DNA from 4 places in the Lysinibacillus sp. OL1 genome. Region 4 is predicted to be linked to each of the others. Evidence: riboswitches for the same ligand, from Rfam matches in the RefSeq annotation. Region 4 holds a riboswitch; each other region holds the start of a gene.

Region 1 (4,026 bases), on a different contig from region 4:
GGGCTGGAGCAGGCACAAAATGTCCTACTTGAACCCTATTATCGCTTTAAAATGAAAGCTTCAAATGACTTTATCGGTCGTATGATGACTGATATTCAGCAAGCAGCTGGCACGTTCGATGACCCGATTTTATCCGAAACGGATGTTATCCTAACAGGTCGTGCACCTGTTGCCACTTTAATGAGCTACAGTACAACCTTTGCCGCCTATACAAATGGGAAAGGTGCACTCACACTCCAATTTGATGGCTATGATGTGTGCCATAATACAGAGGATGTGATTGCACAGATTGGCTACGATAAAAATGCCGACCCTGAGTATAGTTCCTCTAGTATCTTTTGTGCTAAGGGCAAAGGATATTCGGTTCCATGGCAAGAAGCACAGGCAGCCATGCATTGCCTGTAGGATGGGATGAGCCTGCTCGCTTCGGGTATTTCCTCGGCTTCCACGGGTATCCATCGCTCTAGCGCGGGTATTTCTTGCTTGGGCATCAATATATCTCTACCCTACAATAAGATATTACAAGCCCTCCAAAAAATGGAGGGCTTGTTTTTATAGTGCACCGACAGCTTTCTTTGTTGGATTGTCCAACAAATATGCGGGTTCAACTATTACATAGTCATGCTTGTTCGTAAAATCAATGAGTACCTTACCAGGTTGACTTTTTAATAGTTGTAGATGATCAATTAATTGCAGTAAAAGCTCGTGACCGTTGCCACGTGGATGCCAGTTGAAATGATAATCATTTAACGCTTGCACCGCTTCAATAAATTGGGCATATTCCTGCTGCACAAATGCAATGAGTTTGTCATGATGAGATGCTAAATCATATAAATATGTTTCGTAAAAGCGCATGACAATCGAGCATAATAAGTCATTGACACGAGCGGCACTTAAAACAGGCTTGGGCTCCAATGATAGACGGTCGAGGTTGGGCTTTGCGCGTGTAGAATCAATGCGCGTAATTAAGTGATACGCTTCTCCTTTGACCTCATAGACAATCGGATTGGTCGGCATGTACATCATAAAACTATTCGTCTTTGTTTTTAGTTCATCTGCTATGGCTGCTTTCGCTAAAAGATGACCGTCCACATCCCCATTTTGTATCCAAATAATTTCTTTATTATATAAGATTTGCTCAAAGAAGCGATCATTGCGAATCAGCTTCGTTGCTAATAATTGATCGATCAGAGACTCGACCACCATTCTTGTTTTCGCTTTCTTGGCAACTTCTGTGCGTGGTTGCTTACAAATGTTCAGATCTTCATAAGGCGTTTCCAACGTTGTCGTTACATGAATATTTGTCATACGTGCATCCCCTTTGCGTACATATTTTCAAAACAAAAAGGACTCCCTACTTTTGAGGAAATCCTTCATTTTATCTTCTTTCATCACACAATGCCAAACAAACCCTAAGTATGTGTGAACGAGTTCGATTATGAACCCTTTCATTTACTATGGGCGTTTGACGTACTGTGACGAACAGAGCATTCTGTTTTGTCAACATGCCACCTCCTATTCCTCGTAGGTTTATGGTGTGTACTCGTAACAGGCAGGTATCCTGACTCATGGTCATCGCCACTTTTCCCCTTCCCATCATTTGACAGTGGTTGCTGAAAAGTCGCTCACATTTACAGTTGCGGGACAGTGTCGGATTCACACCGACTTCCCTTTTAAGCAAATTGCACGCAATTTACACCTATTACTACACGCTATTCAGTTGTCATAGGAATCGAGTGTACTCCACATTCCTATTAGATTACTAAAATCAATTGTAAAGTAGTGTTTTTCTAAAGTCAAATATCATAATATTTTCCAAACTACTAATAAAGTTATAGCGGGATATAAAAAAGGTGAACTGCGTATTTTTTATCTTTCATTGACTTTATAATGAAAGATAGTGTACTTCTAATAGTGGAAGGATGAAAAATATGAAAACAAGTCAACAATTAGTAACGAGTAATTTAGAGGAAAAAATGAAACTATTTACTCGAGCCGTTTCTGGACAAATTATAGAGGAAGCTCATTTTGTCATAGCCAATACAAATATTCCAACTGATACATTTAATTTGTTAGTAGCGAAATCGCCTATAATTCATAAGGAAAATCATCTTAAACAAAGGATTAATCATTTCATTGTGAATAAGCTCCCCTTCAGCACGTGGGTGGATGTCAACTATCTAAGCGATGATTGGCTACAGCTGATAAAAGACTGCAATTTACAGGAAGCTGAGCGAAATATGATGATGAAGCTTGACCATACACTTCACACAGGTCCACGAATTTCCAATTATCTTACCATCACAGAAGTAAGTAACAAGGAAGAGCTTCTACAATATAAGGAAGTTTTTCTAAGTTTATTTGGAGAAACAGCAGAAAGAGATGCATTAGAAATTTACTTTCATCAATTCTCACAGGAAAAACTAGCATCAAATGCTCGCATGTTTATTGGTTGTATAAATGAAGTACCTATCGCTACGGGATTATTAATCGACAGTAAACATAGCTATGGGATTTATGATGTGATGACAAAAGATGCGTATAGGGGCAAGGGTTATGGCAGTGAGATGTTTCAATTCCTACTCAGTCAAACAATCGATAAGCAAAAGCCCGTAGTCTTACAGGCATCAGAGGATGGAAAAAATATTTATAAACGCTTCGGGTTTAAAGAAGTCGGAGAAATGATTGTATTTGAATAAAACTTCGCCAAGGCGCTCTTATTTACACTTGACAGTATTTTCGAGCTTACCGTAATCATGAAGCTGATTTAAAATCCGTTACACCGGACCCCTTCCTGGCACGACAGAAAAGCCTCGCAAATCTGCGGGCTTTTGGTTGTGCACATGTACTATTAGCACCTTCATTACGTCCCCAAAACATACTGTGCTAAGACGCTTTGCACCTTATAAATATTTGTCGCCTTATTGAAGTTTTTTTGAATCGGTAATGGACTGCCAGACACCCATATTTTAAGCTCTGCATCTAAATCAAATGTTCCAGCTGTTTCGACTGAAAAATGAACGATATTTTTATAGGGAATGGAATGATACTCTGTTTTCTTGCCAGTCACTCCTTGCTTATCAATGAGGATTAATCGTTTATTGGTAAAAATAAACGTGTCTCTAATAATTTTATAGGCGTTCTTGACTGTCTCGTTTGGAATTAATAAATTATGGACCTCCTCCTGTAGTTTTTCTAAATTCACCTCGCTTGCATTGCCGATCAATCCATCAAATAAGCCCACTATCTGTCCCCTTTCGCTCTCGTTTATTTAATGTATTACAAAGAAGTGAGAGCTACGACAGGAAATGGTGGTATTATTTAGCCTATAGAGGGGGTGAGTGGTTGCGAATAATGATAGCTGCCTTAGTGTCTCTACTAGCCGTTGTTTTACTAGGATGTAATGAAAAACCAGATGATAAATTAGCTAAGGTCAGCATTTCTATTGGTGCTAAATTTAACAAGGTGAACACTGATTTTTTTAAAGAATATACGGATGAAGAATCACTTACACTATTCCAACAAGCCATTGCAACAACAGTCAAAAACGAGGGTGTTGTCAATATGGCTTCGCCAGAATATGATGTACAAATAGTGGACAAGGCAGGAAACAAATATCGCTATCATCTTTGGTTAGGTGATAAAGGGCAAAACAGTAGTTTGATGCATGTCGAGGATACGCATACGATCTACACAATATCTGAGGAGTTCACTGAAAAATGAGCTGCGCTCGTTCACTCATAAAAAAAACACTTCCCATTCAAAGGAAGTGTTTTGCCAAATCAATGATCCATTGCCTGAAACAGCATTTTTGCATAGCTGTCCGTGAAGGTAAAGCCGTTATTCTCTTTGTTGCTCTCATCAACAATGGTTCCAGCCTTCATCACATAAATGCGATCGCATAAATAGGAAACAGCCTTTAAGTCATGAGAGATAAAGAGAATGGCCATTGCCCTTTCTTTATTCAAGGTCTTTAATAAATCAACGATTTCTCGTTGAATCAAGCGATCTAGGCTTGAAATAATT
Region 2 (4,026 bases), on a different contig from region 4:
AAAGACAGTCCAATTCCTAAATGTAAACGACCAAATATGGGCAGGGAGTGTATTCGTTGATGATGTAAAGGAAAGTAAAATAGATACGAGACTTGTTAATAAGAAAAAGCTAGGTAGCAATAATAATTTGCCGTAGTATGCAAGCGGAATTTTTGCACCTAAAATGATAAAAGCACTCATTACAAAAAATGTAATGAGTGAAAGTCGTTCATCTCTCATGATGAGCGTTATGAGAAGTAGTCCAAGTGAAAATATCATTTTTTCTAGCGGATGAACGGACGCTAGCTTATTCAGATAGGCATACTTATCAATGAGTAACATAATGGTTAACCTTCTTTGTGTTTGCCACGCATATAGCCGATGAAGTAGCCAATAAAGCCAGCTCCTATAGCTGCCTGTAGCACGAATAATAAGCTTTCGATTTCACCACTTGGTGGCTCCCATAGACTTTCAAACCATGGTTCATATTCCGCATTAATTTCACCAATAGCTGCTTCTGCTTCTCCATCAGCACCACCAAATTCAGCACCTTTTTGTATGAATAAGGGAATGATGGCTAACAACACAACAATTGCTAATAACAATAAATTTTTTTTCATTTGTTAATGTGCCTCCTTTGTTGAGAAAACACGTAACGTTTTTAATTCGCTAACATTGTATTTTTTCAAGAAATTCATCACAATGACCGTTAAAATTCCTTCACTCACTGCTAAAGGAATTTGAGTTAAGGCAAAAATACCTGCAAACTTTGTAAAGGATGCCATAAAGCCTCCAACCTCTGAAGGAAAGGCTAGTGCTAGTTGTACAGAAGTCACAATGTATGTACCTAAATCACCAAGCATAGCTGCAAAGAATATGGCTAGTGAAAATGACAACCCTACTTTTTGAGCCCCTTTAAAGACAAAGTAAGCAATAAAAGGACCAACAATAGCCATAGAAAAGGCATTAGCCCCTAAAGTTGTAATTCCTCCATGAGCTAATAATAAAGATTGAAATAATAAAACGATTGTTCCAATTACACTCATTGCTAGAGGGCCAAAGAGTACTGTCCCAAGTCCTACACCAGTTGGGTGAGAGCAACTACCTGTAACTGAAGGGATTTTTAGGGCGGATAGCACAAAGGCAAAGGCTCCTGAAAGCCCCAAAAGCATTTTGGTTTCAGGATTTTCATCAATGGTTTTTCGAATAGAACGCAATCCTAGAATGATAAATGGGATAGAGATCACCCACCAAAAAATAGCCCATTCGATTGGTAAAAAACCTTCCATGATATGCATGGCAAAGGCACGTTTTGGCACGATTAAAAAGGCCAGTAAAAAATAACTAAGTTTCCACCATGATAATGTCAAAAAGCTTTCCTCCTAACTAATTAATAGATTTTTAGAATATTGCGTGCGTAATTAAAAAAAGCACTTCTCCTTAGGTGGAAAAGTGCATAGCTAAAAAAGCAAATAACAGTCTCATCTGCTAAGCCGCACACCTATCCTCGTAGGTTGAAACGATCACTTATTTTTCGGCAGGTCTCCTGGCTCTAGTTCAATGCTTTATAGGTCTTCCCATCCGTTGGACAGTGACATATTCTATAAAGCTCCCTATTACAGTGGCGGGACCGCGCCGGACTCAAACCGGCTTCCCTTTTAAGCAAAATGACAAGCACTTTGCACCGAAAAACATTCAAATTGTGAGATTTCACGACAAAGTGTAACATGAATTTCCATAAATATGCTATACCTTTTATGAAATTTTTTAAATTAAAGGTCAACGGTGAATATTCTGATAAAAGTTTGTGCGCAAATTATATAGATTGTATAAATTTCATACCTAGTTCCATTCAAAATTGATAAATTTGTCATAAATTTTTAAAGAAATATTGAAATTTTAAAATAATAAGATATGATAAAGACAGTTTTCTATTTAAAATTCTACTAAAAATTTCATATAAAACGTCAATAAGTGCTCGAATAGCTCGAGATAATAGGGAAATTGGTGAAAATCCAATACAGCCCCCGCTACTGTAATAGCTGATGAAATCGCAAAGCCACTGGTACAAACTTGGGAAGGTGCGACAGTAAAATGAAGCTTAAGTCAGGAAACCTGCTTATTTGATTGTGCATGCAAACTTTTCGGAGGGAGAAGTTGAAGCGAAAGCGGGTACCTGTATTTCATTCTATTCGTTTTTATTTGGCTTCTACAAAACCTTTACTCTTCGTTATAGAGTAAAGGTTTTTCTTTTTCCAAAAAGCAAATGAGGGGAGACAGAACATGACAACTTGGAATTTAGAGGGGATGAAAACACATCTCTTTATTTGCAATGGCAGTAGCTGCATGAAAAAGGATGGGGAGGAAATTACCTTAGCCATTCGAGATGAGATACAGCGGCAAGCACTCGATCAGGAAATACATACGACAAGAACGCGCTGTAATGGACGCTGCAAGGATGCTTGTGTGGTAATCGCTTATCCTCAAGGAAACTGGTATCGTGTGCCATCAACAGAGCATGCTAGAACACTAGTACAAGATTTACATCATGAATCCTTATACAACGAACATGTCTTTACACTTCGTGAAGGTACATTACAGCGTACTGCTCAAACAACTGCCATTAAAGGGATCGAAAAGGTGAAAGAGGGGTAACAACATGGCGCAAAAAGGAAAAATTTTCGTAGTAGGCTTTGGACCTGGAGATTTTAAGCATATTACGACACGTGCAGTAGAGGCTTTACAACAAAGTGATATGATTATAGGCTATAAAACCTATGTAGAGCTGATTCAAGATTTAGTAAGTGCAAAATCGATTGTTAGTACAGGCATGACAGAAGAAGTGTCGCGTGCACAGGAAGCCGTTCGTCAAGCCGAAGCAGGGAGCATCGTCTCAGTAATTTCGAGTGGTGATGCAGGCGTCTATGGCATGGCAGGATTAGTCTATGAGGTGTTAATTGAGCTAGGCTGGACAGAAGCTACAGGAATTGAAGTAGAAATTGTTCCTGGGATTTCTGCGATTAATTCATGCGCTAGCATACTTGGTGCACCTATTATGCATGATGCTTGTACAATCAGTTTGAGTGACCATCTAACACCTTGGAATTTAATTGCAAAGCGTGTCGAGGCAGCTGCAATGGCGGACTTTGTCATTGCTTTATACAATCCTAAAAGTGGACGTCGAACAAGACAAATTGTCGAGGCTCAACGAATACTCTTAGAATATCGTTCGCCAGACACACCAGTTGGGCTTGTGAAAAGTGCCTATCGAGAACGTCAAGAAGTGACCATGACAACACTAGCAGAAATGCTAGAACATGATATTGGTATGCTGACAACTGTCATTATCGGGAATTCGTCAACATTTTTCTATGACAATAAGATGATTACGCCCCGCGGTTACCAACGTAAATATACCCTGGGTGAAGAGAAACAGCCATTACGTCCACATCAACGTTTACGCGAAGAAAATGAACCTTGGGCAATGAACCAAGAGACAGGAACAGCGCGAAATGACTTTACGGCTGACCCTAATGCAGGGCGCTTTAATAAACCCAGTATAGCCGCTACGCCAAAGCCGAAAAAAACAGCTCTTGAAATGGCTACAGCGGCACTTGCAATGGTAAAAGGGACAAGCGCAGTCAAAATAACACCGAAGCTTGTACAGCAAAAAATAGAATCTATTTTTGAATTAGCAGTAAGTCCTGGTGTAGCCAATAAGTTTTTTACTCCCCAGCAAATGATGACGTTAGCGGAGGTCGTTGGGGATGAGGGGACGATGGAATACACACCAGATCATCAAATTCATTTGAAAATACCAACGACTGCCCCTGAACAGATCACAGAGAAATTACAGAAAGTAGGGTTTTTATTAGCCCCGATTGGTGATGTGTTATCACTGAAGGCTTGTGATTTTTGCTACGGTGAAAAGGCTGATTCAATACCATATGCAGAGGAAATACAAGAAAAACTAGGCGGTATGTCCTTACCGAAGACATTAAATATTGGCTTTAATGGCTGTGGGATGGCCTGTTATCGGGCTGTATT
Region 3 (4,026 bases), on a different contig from region 4:
TAAAATGAATATCTGTTACAGGGAAGCCTGTCAGTAGCCCATGATGGTCACGCTCAAACAGATGCTTTTCAACAAGGCGCTGATTGCCTACAGATAAATGATCGGCATGACAGGCATTGGTGAAGGTATTACCTGTTCCACGTGGATTTGGCTCCATTAATAAATGAACTTCTGCATAATGCTTGAGGGGCTCGAAATGACCATAGCCCGTTACGGTCGTCGCAATGGTTTCCATGTATAAAATTTGCGGCTCACCAAAGGAGACAGCTAATGAAAAACGCGTCATTAATACCTCTGTCAGGACCTCCAATTGAATGGCACCCATAATATGCACATGGATTTCCTGAAATTTTTCCTGCCAGACCACACGCAAGGACGGCTCTTCTGCTTCGAGTAACCGGAAAATCTGTAGCACTTCCTTGATATGCTGATCACCCTCATATTGAACCTTTGCCTGTAAAGTTGGGACAAGCTCATAGGGCTGTGATAGCATCGTTGTACCGATTCGATCCCCAATGTTTGCCTGGCTCAGTCCTTTGACAGCGAAAATTTCTCCTGCCTCTACCTGTTGAACGGTCTCAAAGCGACTGCCGTTATAAAGGCGAATTTCGGTCACTTTTTCTGTTACTTCGTCAAATGAAAATTCATCTCGTACATGCAACGAGCCCTTGGTTGCCTTCATAAAGGTTAAACGCTGGTGACCATCATGACGAATCTTAAAAACCTCGCCCTCAAATGGGGCATCCTTGTCAAAATGGGAAGCCGTTAACAGCGGGAGCTGGTCAAGAAATTCCTGAATGCCCTCATCCTTTAAGGCCGAGCCAGCAAAGCAAGGGAAGGCACCTTCATTTTTAATCATTTCCTTTAATTGAGCAAGACACTGTTCATGCTCCAATGACTCATATAGAAAGGCATCAAGCAATTTTTCGTCGCGCTCCGCCAGCCATTCCATAATATTATTTGATACATAGTCTGCTCGCAGTGGCTCATCGATGAACAAAACATGCTGAGAGCAATCTTTGCGAAGCTGGCTGATGACAGCCTCCATATTGGCACCCTCACGATCCATTTTGTTGATAAAGAAGAAGGTAGGGACATGGTATTGACGTAAAAGTTGCCACACTGTTTCTGTATGGCCCTGTATCCCTTCGACAGCGCTAATGATAATAATGGCATAATCCATCACACGAATGGCACGCTCCATCTCAGGGGAGAAATCGACATGCCCTGGCGTATCAATCAATGTGTATGTATCATCGCCAATATTCATGCGCCCTTGCTCGGCAAATATCGTAATGCCCCGTCTGCGCTCTAGCTCATGATGATCAAGAAAGGTATCCTGATGATCAACACGCCCCCGTGCTTGAATACTATTTGTATGAAAAAGCACTTGCTCAGAGAAGGTCGTTTTTCCTGCATCCACGTGCGCAAGTACACCGATCGTTTTGTACATAAGAAATCCTCGTTTCTATAGAATGCTATCTTTTTATTGTAACAGAATACTAGCTTCTATATTTCTTGTAAAATAGTTCGTCTTTATGTCGAAATAGTGCTAATATAATGATGATTATACTTTTAGTGTCATACTACTGATTGCGCGATAAATTTTCTTCTGCTAGTCTATCAATAGTATTGACCATTATAGAACGTATTGGTGCAAATGGCATTTGTCATTTGCTTAAAAGGGAAATCGGTGCAATTCCGATGCTGTCCCGCAACTGTAAATGGGGAGTCTATACAGCATGCCACTGTAGTGAAACTATGGGAAGGCGTATAGATGATGAACCTAAGCCAGGATACCTGCCAGTATGTATTTTTTGACTAAGAACCACGAGGATGGGGATAGTGATGAAGGTAATGATACCGTTATTTCACTATGCTACTCTCTTGGCGACAAGAGGGTTTTTTTATGCCCTTCCAACTACCTTAGTAGTAAAGAAGTCTCTGATTTCTTTCTATATTTTAACAGCAAAGGAGAAAAGGACATGAAGAAATGGAAAAGTATATGGCTGATGATGATCATTGCCTTGGTCGCTGTTTTAGGGGCTTGTAACGCAAAGGACAAAACGGAATCAGCTGCACAAGGTGAAAAGGTTGAGCCATCTGAGGCGGCAGCAGAAGTAACCATTGAAAATAATGACACAACTCAAACATATACGGAAGCACCAACAAAAGCGATTAGCTTAAATCAACATGTGACAGAAATCATGCTTGCACTTGGTTTAGAGGATTCTATGGTAGGGACAGCTTACTTAGATGATAAAATCTATGAACCACTGCAAGAGGCATACGATAAGGTCCCTGTTCTTTCCGATCAATACCCAACGAAGGAGCAAGTCATCGATGCCGAGGCAGATTTCCTATATGCTGGCTGGAAAAGTGGCTTTGGCGAAAAGGGTGTAGGCACACCAGAAGAGCTTGAAGAATTAGGCATCCATACGTATTTACATACGGCTTCCAACATGACAAAGCCAACAATAGAAGATATTTTCACTGATATTCGCAATATCGCGAAGATTTTCCGTATTGAGGATCGTGGCGAAGCTTTAATTGAGCAAATGACGAAAGATGTAGAGGCAGTACAAGCTAAATTACCAAAAGATAGCGAAAAATTACGTGTTCTTGTGTTTGATAGCGGTGAAAAGGATGTATTTACAGCTGGTCAAAACTTTATGAATGAGCTTGTGACAATCGCGGGTGGACAAAATATCTTTGGTGATGTGGAATCTGGCTGGACAACTGTGTCGAAGGAAGATGCAGTAGACCGCAACCCAGAGGTAGTTGTCGTGATTGATTACGGTGAAACAACGGCAGACCAAAAGATCCAATTCTTAAAAAATGATCCAGCCTTAAAGGAGATGGAAGCGGTCAAAAATGAGCGCTTTGTCATACTGCCACTTTCAGCAGCGTCTGAAGGGGTTCGTGCGGCAGAGGCCATTGAAATTTTAGCAAAGGGCTTCTATCCTGAAAACTTTTAATCCATTCGAGCTAGCGTTTTGCTAGCTCCTTTTTTATAAGGAGCGATAAAAATGAACGCATTTCAAAAAAATGTACCAGATCAAACATTTGAAACACTGAACGGTCATGGTGAGTTTACCCGTCTAGCCGTTAGCCCTGGCATTATTAATAAGCATTATACTCCTGCACAATTCCAAAAAATAGCCGAAATTGCTGGCGAAAAGGGGGCGATAAAATATTCTGCTTCCTATAGTATACTCGTATCCATACCAACGTGCGATGCCACGGAAGCGGTGCAAGCCTTACAGGAAGCAGGTCTTTATGTTGCTCCCTCTGGTTCAATCATAGCCATGAAGGCCTGCGATTTTTGTGATGGGGAGAAAATGGAGGCTGCTCCGATAACCGAACAGCTCTATCATGCCATAGAGGGGATGAAGGTACCTGCAAGAGTGCGTGTCAATATTAATGGCTGTGCATCAGCTTGCTACAATGCAGTCTATGATGATATTGGACTCGTTTACCAACAAGAAAGCTTTGATGTCTATTTAGGGGCAGTACCAATGGGAGCAAAGGCACAGGCTGGCACGTTATTCGCTAAGAGGGTAGACGTCACACAAATTGAAGATTTTTTACTGCACCTGATAAACCTTTATAAGGAGCATGCTCGCCCAAATGAGCCCTTTTATAAATTTTATCGCAGAACAAAGTCAGCAGAATATTGGGAACTAGTGAAAAATTCAATTCAATAGAGGAATATTACTTAGGGTGTCGAAGTATTGTAGTAAGGCACAGAAAATTACAATACAAAGGAGCAAGAACATGACATCGAAACAAGGGATTCAACCAGAAGATCTTTATCACTTAAAATCAGTAGCAGATCCACAGCTTTCACCAGATGGGACAGAGGTAGTTTATGTAGAGACTCGTATGGACGAGAAGAAAAATGACTATATATCGAATTTGTTTTACATAAACTTGAAGGACAAAACAACACAGCAATGGACATTTGGTGAAGATAGAACGAGTTCCCCTGTTTGGTCACCAGATGGCAGTCAAATTGCATTTTTG
Region 4 (4,026 bases):
GCTCAATAAGCATTTTCTCATCGTAGGTATTGTATCTGGTCTTGTCAGTATTGCAGTCATTGTTGTTCTATCTCGCAAGCTGGCTAAACCACTTATTCAAATGAAAGAGGCTACATTGAAAATGAGTAAGGGTGATTTTACAGTCGCTCTTTCTACGAATGGAAAAGATGAGCTTGGGGATTTATCAAATGCTATCCAGCTTTTATCCAATGATTTAAATCATCTAAGGCAAGAGCGTAAGGAGTTTTTATCGAGTATTGCACATGAGCTTCGTACACCACTAACTTTTATTAAAGGCTATACAGACATTCTTGCTAAACGGGATTTAACAGGGCAAGATCGTCAAAAGTATTTAGCTATTATAATAGAAGAAACAAATAGACTTTCAAGATTAATTAAAGATTTATTTGATTTAGCGAAAATGGATGAAAATTCATTTGTAATTGAAAAACATTGCTTATATTTAGAGCCGTTTTTTACAAACATTGAAGAAAAATTAAGTCCCGCGTTTCAAGATAAAGGTATCTATTTGGTTGTACGTTGTGATAATGGCTTAACACTATGTGCAGATGAAGCAAGACTTGAGCAAATCGTGATTAATCTATTAAATAATGCATTCATCTATTGTGCGTCAGGAGATATGACTACAGTTACTGTAAAACAAGACCGTGGAATTTTAAGCATCGTCGTTGAAGACACAGGGAAAGGAATTCCAAAGAAGGATTTACCGTATATTTTTGATCGGTTTTATCGAGTGGAAAAATCACGTAGTCGTGCATTAGGTGGATCTGGACTTGGGCTTGCTATTGTCAAGGAGCTTGTACAAGCACATGGGGGAGAAATAAAGGTTAGAAGTGAAATAAATAAAGGGACTACTTTTGAATTGTCATTTAAAGGAGTAGAAACGAATGAAAACGATTTTATGCATTGATGATGAACCAAGAATGTTAGATTTATTAACCCTTTATTTGGAACCACTATTTATTTGTAAAGCAATGTCTTCTATACAAGAGGCATTGGATTTTTTAGAAGAAGAGCATGTGGATTTAGTTCTTTTGGATATTATGATGCCAGAGATGGATGGGTGGCAGGTTTGCCAGGAAATTAGGAAGTTTTGGGATGTTCCTATCATTATGCTTACTGCAAAAGGAGAACACGCTGATATTGTAAAAGGTTTAAACCTTGGTGCAGATGACTACATTTTAAAGCCTTTTGATGAGGAAGAGTTGTTAGCACGCATACATGCTGTATTAAGAAGAACGATATCTGAAGACAAAGTGATTAACTTTGAAGGGCTTTGTTTAGATAGAGAGTCCTTTGAAGTATATTTTCAACATAAGGCAATTCCATTAACACCAAAGGAATTTGCCATGCTCGCCCTATTTTTAGATTATCAAAATAGAGCATTTTCTAGAGAACACCTTATCCATGCCGTTTGGGGATTTGATGTAACGATTGAAGATCGTACCATCGATTCACATGTACGTAATTTACGAGAAAAATTAAGAAAAAGTGGTTTTCCGGCGGATGATTACTTGCAAACCGTTTGGGGCATCGGCTATAAATGGCATAAGTCTGCAAAGAGAAAGCAAATGGAACATAAAAGCTAGAAATTAACCTCTACCAGAATTGAAGGTAGAGGTTATTTCTATTATTTTGAACTAAGCTAAGAAATGATGGATATGACCTATGAAAAACATCTAGCACAAGTAGGGGGAGATATACTATTGAATGGGCATAATCTTCAATGTTTTTTGTAATCTATAGGCGAAGATACCAGCAAAAATAGCTAAAATAATATCTTTTGGTAGTGGAGGAATCATCCAAAGCCAAGCGAGCTTATATGAAAAATTCTCTGGCGCACTTGCCCAAAGCTTATAGGCAAAAAACATCCAATTTGTTCCTATCAAATAATTTATAGCCGTTGCTACCAAAGCAGCTACGATAAAACTTTTCTTTGTCCCGCTTCGTTCTACGATCAATCCTGCAACAAATGCAGCTAATATAAATGTAATAATAAACCCAAAGGTAGGGCTTAAAATTTGGCCAATTCCACCACCGAAACGAGCAAAGACAGGGGCTCCTGCCAATCCTACGCACATATAAATTGTGCAGGCGAGCGCACCTTTTCTACTACCAAGAATAAGCCCTGCTAAAATTGCAAAGAAGGTTTGAAGCGTAATGGGTACACCACCAACTACCATAAAAGGTGCAAAGGAAGTGATATTAGCACCCACCATCATTAGCGTTGAAAATAACCCAATGTAGGTAATGTCAACAGTTCTTAACTTATGGTGACTATGTTGTGTAACAGTTGCCATGAATTTCACCTCGTTTTATAAGTTATTACTGCTAGTGTAAAAAACGAATGTATTTGTGTCAACTTTGTTGTTTATTTAAGTTAACTCAATTGCTGAATTAAATTGAAGTAGACTATCTATCTATAAAAATGTATGATAGAACCGTCACCATTTTATAACTTCAAATACTATTGGTGTGACATTTTTAAATGTCACTTAAAAGGGAAGTCGGTGGAAGTCCGACGCTGTCCCGCAACTGTAACGAGGAATCCTATAATATGATTTGCCACTGTTTAAGAATGGGAAGGCAATTATAGGATAGTGAATCGAAGCCAGGAGACCTGCCATTTAGTAATACCTGTAATGCCCACGAGGATGCAAGCAATACGGACAATAGCTGGATATTTTTCTGACTTTGTTTAATCTAGGGTATTTCTATGCGCATTTTCGCATGGGATACCTTTTTTTATTGCTTCATTCATCAATATATTCAGTAGGAGTTTAAAACAGATGAATAAAAAATTTATGTTATTTTCCTTCGTACTTTTCATGGTATTAATTGTTTCAATGACCTTTGCTGTAATGGTTGGCTCAGTTTCAGTTACTCCGTTATATGTATGGAAAGTTATTCTTTCTAAAATTCCTTTTATACAAAATTCGATCGAGCAAGATTGGAGTCGCTCTCAGGAAATCATCATCTGGCAAATAAGAGCACCTCGTGTTTTGCTAGCAGCGATAGTAGGAGCGGGGTTAGCTATTGCAGGGGCAGCCATTCAGGCACTAGTACGTAATTCTATTGCAGACCCGTATATTCTAGGGATTTCTTCAGGGGCAGCTGTCGGCGCTACTTCTGTGATTATTTTAGGAGCCTTTTCATTTTTAGGTATTTACGCTCTTTCAGTATCCGCATTCCTTGGTTCATTACTTGCCATTGCACTTGTCTTTTTCTTATCACGTGTTGGGGGACGTGTCTCTATTTTCCGCTTGCTATTGGCAGGCATGGCTGTGTCCTTTATCTTAACGGCTATCTCTAACTTTATTTTAATGATGTCAAAGCAAGAAGGGGCCTTAAAGGCTGTTATGTTTTGGATGCTAGGTAGTTTAGCTGGAGCCAAATGGAATAATATTGTGATTCCAGCTTTCGTATTCTTTATTGTATTTGGGCTACTGTGGCTACACTATCGCAATTTAAATTTATTATTACTAGGAGAAGAGGCGGCAGTGACATTAGGCGTTAATCTTCAGCAATTCCGTATTCAGTTAATACTACTAGTATCTCTATTAACAGGTGTGCTTGTCGCAGTTAGTGGTTCTATAGGATTTGTGGGATTAATTATTCCCCATATTGTGCGTTTAATTGTGGGCTCAAACTATAAATACGTAATACCTATCAGTGCTTTAATAGGTGGAATATTCTTAGTGTGGGCAGATGCCTTTGCTCGAATTATTATTGCTCCTCAGGAAATGCCAATTGGTATTATTACAGCTTTTTGTGGAGGACCATTTTTCATTTGGCTTCTCCGTCGTAACAACTATTCTTTCGGTGAAGGAGATTAACTTCCATGACATTAGAAGCGAAACAAGTATCATTCTCCATTTACGATCAGCGTATACTGCATGATGTAAGCATTCAAATAAAAGAAAAACAATTTGTTGGATTAATTGGTCCTAATGGGAGCGGAAAATCAACATTGTTAAAAAATATGTATCGTCTCCTAAAACCTGA

Evidence for each region. Region 4 has a riboswitch for cobalamin ahead of EW028_RS21550 (FecCD family ABC transporter permease). Riboswitches for the same ligand answer to the same signal wherever they lie in the genome.
Region 1: another riboswitch for cobalamin. It lies ahead of EW028_RS06565 (hypothetical protein); the one in region 4 lies ahead of EW028_RS21550 (FecCD family ABC transporter permease).
Region 2: another riboswitch for cobalamin. It lies ahead of EW028_RS15660 ((2Fe-2S) ferredoxin domain-containing protein); the one in region 4 lies ahead of EW028_RS21550 (FecCD family ABC transporter permease).
Region 3: another riboswitch for cobalamin. It lies ahead of EW028_RS06555 (ABC transporter substrate-binding protein); the one in region 4 lies ahead of EW028_RS21550 (FecCD family ABC transporter permease).

What each region holds. Positions count from the first base shown of each region.
Region 1 is NZ_SJDS01000002.1:440,442-444,467, forward strand. Features, by position in the region: gene EW028_RS06560 (elongation factor G) at 1-405, shown strand, start outside; gene EW028_RS06565 (hypothetical protein) at 553-1,308, opposite strand; cobalamin riboswitch at 1,535-1,718, opposite strand; gene EW028_RS06570 (GNAT family N-acetyltransferase) at 1,932-2,699, shown strand; gene EW028_RS06575 (PH domain-containing protein) at 2,864-3,244, opposite strand; gene EW028_RS06580 (YhfM domain-containing protein) at 3,355-3,723, shown strand; gene EW028_RS06585 (ABC transporter ATP-binding protein) at 3,783-4,026, opposite strand, start outside.
Region 2 is NZ_SJDS01000008.1:173,759-177,784, reverse strand. Features, by position in the region: gene cbiQ (cobalt ECF transporter T component CbiQ) at 1-321, opposite strand, end outside; gene EW028_RS15670 (energy-coupling factor ABC transporter substrate-binding protein) at 327-599, opposite strand; gene EW028_RS15665 (energy-coupling factor ABC transporter permease) at 603-1,349, opposite strand; cobalamin riboswitch at 1,499-1,683, opposite strand; cobalamin riboswitch at 1,935-2,116, shown strand; gene EW028_RS15660 ((2Fe-2S) ferredoxin domain-containing protein) at 2,263-2,634, shown strand; gene cobJ (precorrin-3B C(17)-methyltransferase) at 2,639-4,026, shown strand, end outside.
Region 3 is NZ_SJDS01000002.1:436,336-440,361, reverse strand. Features, by position in the region: gene EW028_RS06560 (elongation factor G) at 1-1,453, opposite strand, end outside; cobalamin riboswitch at 1,636-1,822, shown strand; gene EW028_RS06555 (ABC transporter substrate-binding protein) at 1,986-2,978, shown strand; gene EW028_RS06550 (precorrin-3B methylase) at 3,030-3,707, shown strand; gene EW028_RS06545 (S9 family peptidase) at 3,778-4,026, shown strand, end outside.
Region 4 is NZ_SJDS01000016.1:44,328-48,353, reverse strand. Features, by position in the region: gene EW028_RS21565 (sensor histidine kinase) at 1-931, shown strand, start outside; gene EW028_RS21560 (response regulator transcription factor) at 909-1,610, shown strand; gene EW028_RS21555 (biotin transporter BioY) at 1,725-2,321, opposite strand; cobalamin riboswitch at 2,476-2,663, shown strand; gene EW028_RS21550 (FecCD family ABC transporter permease) at 2,811-3,857, shown strand; gene EW028_RS21545 (heme ABC transporter ATP-binding protein) at 3,863-4,026, shown strand, end outside.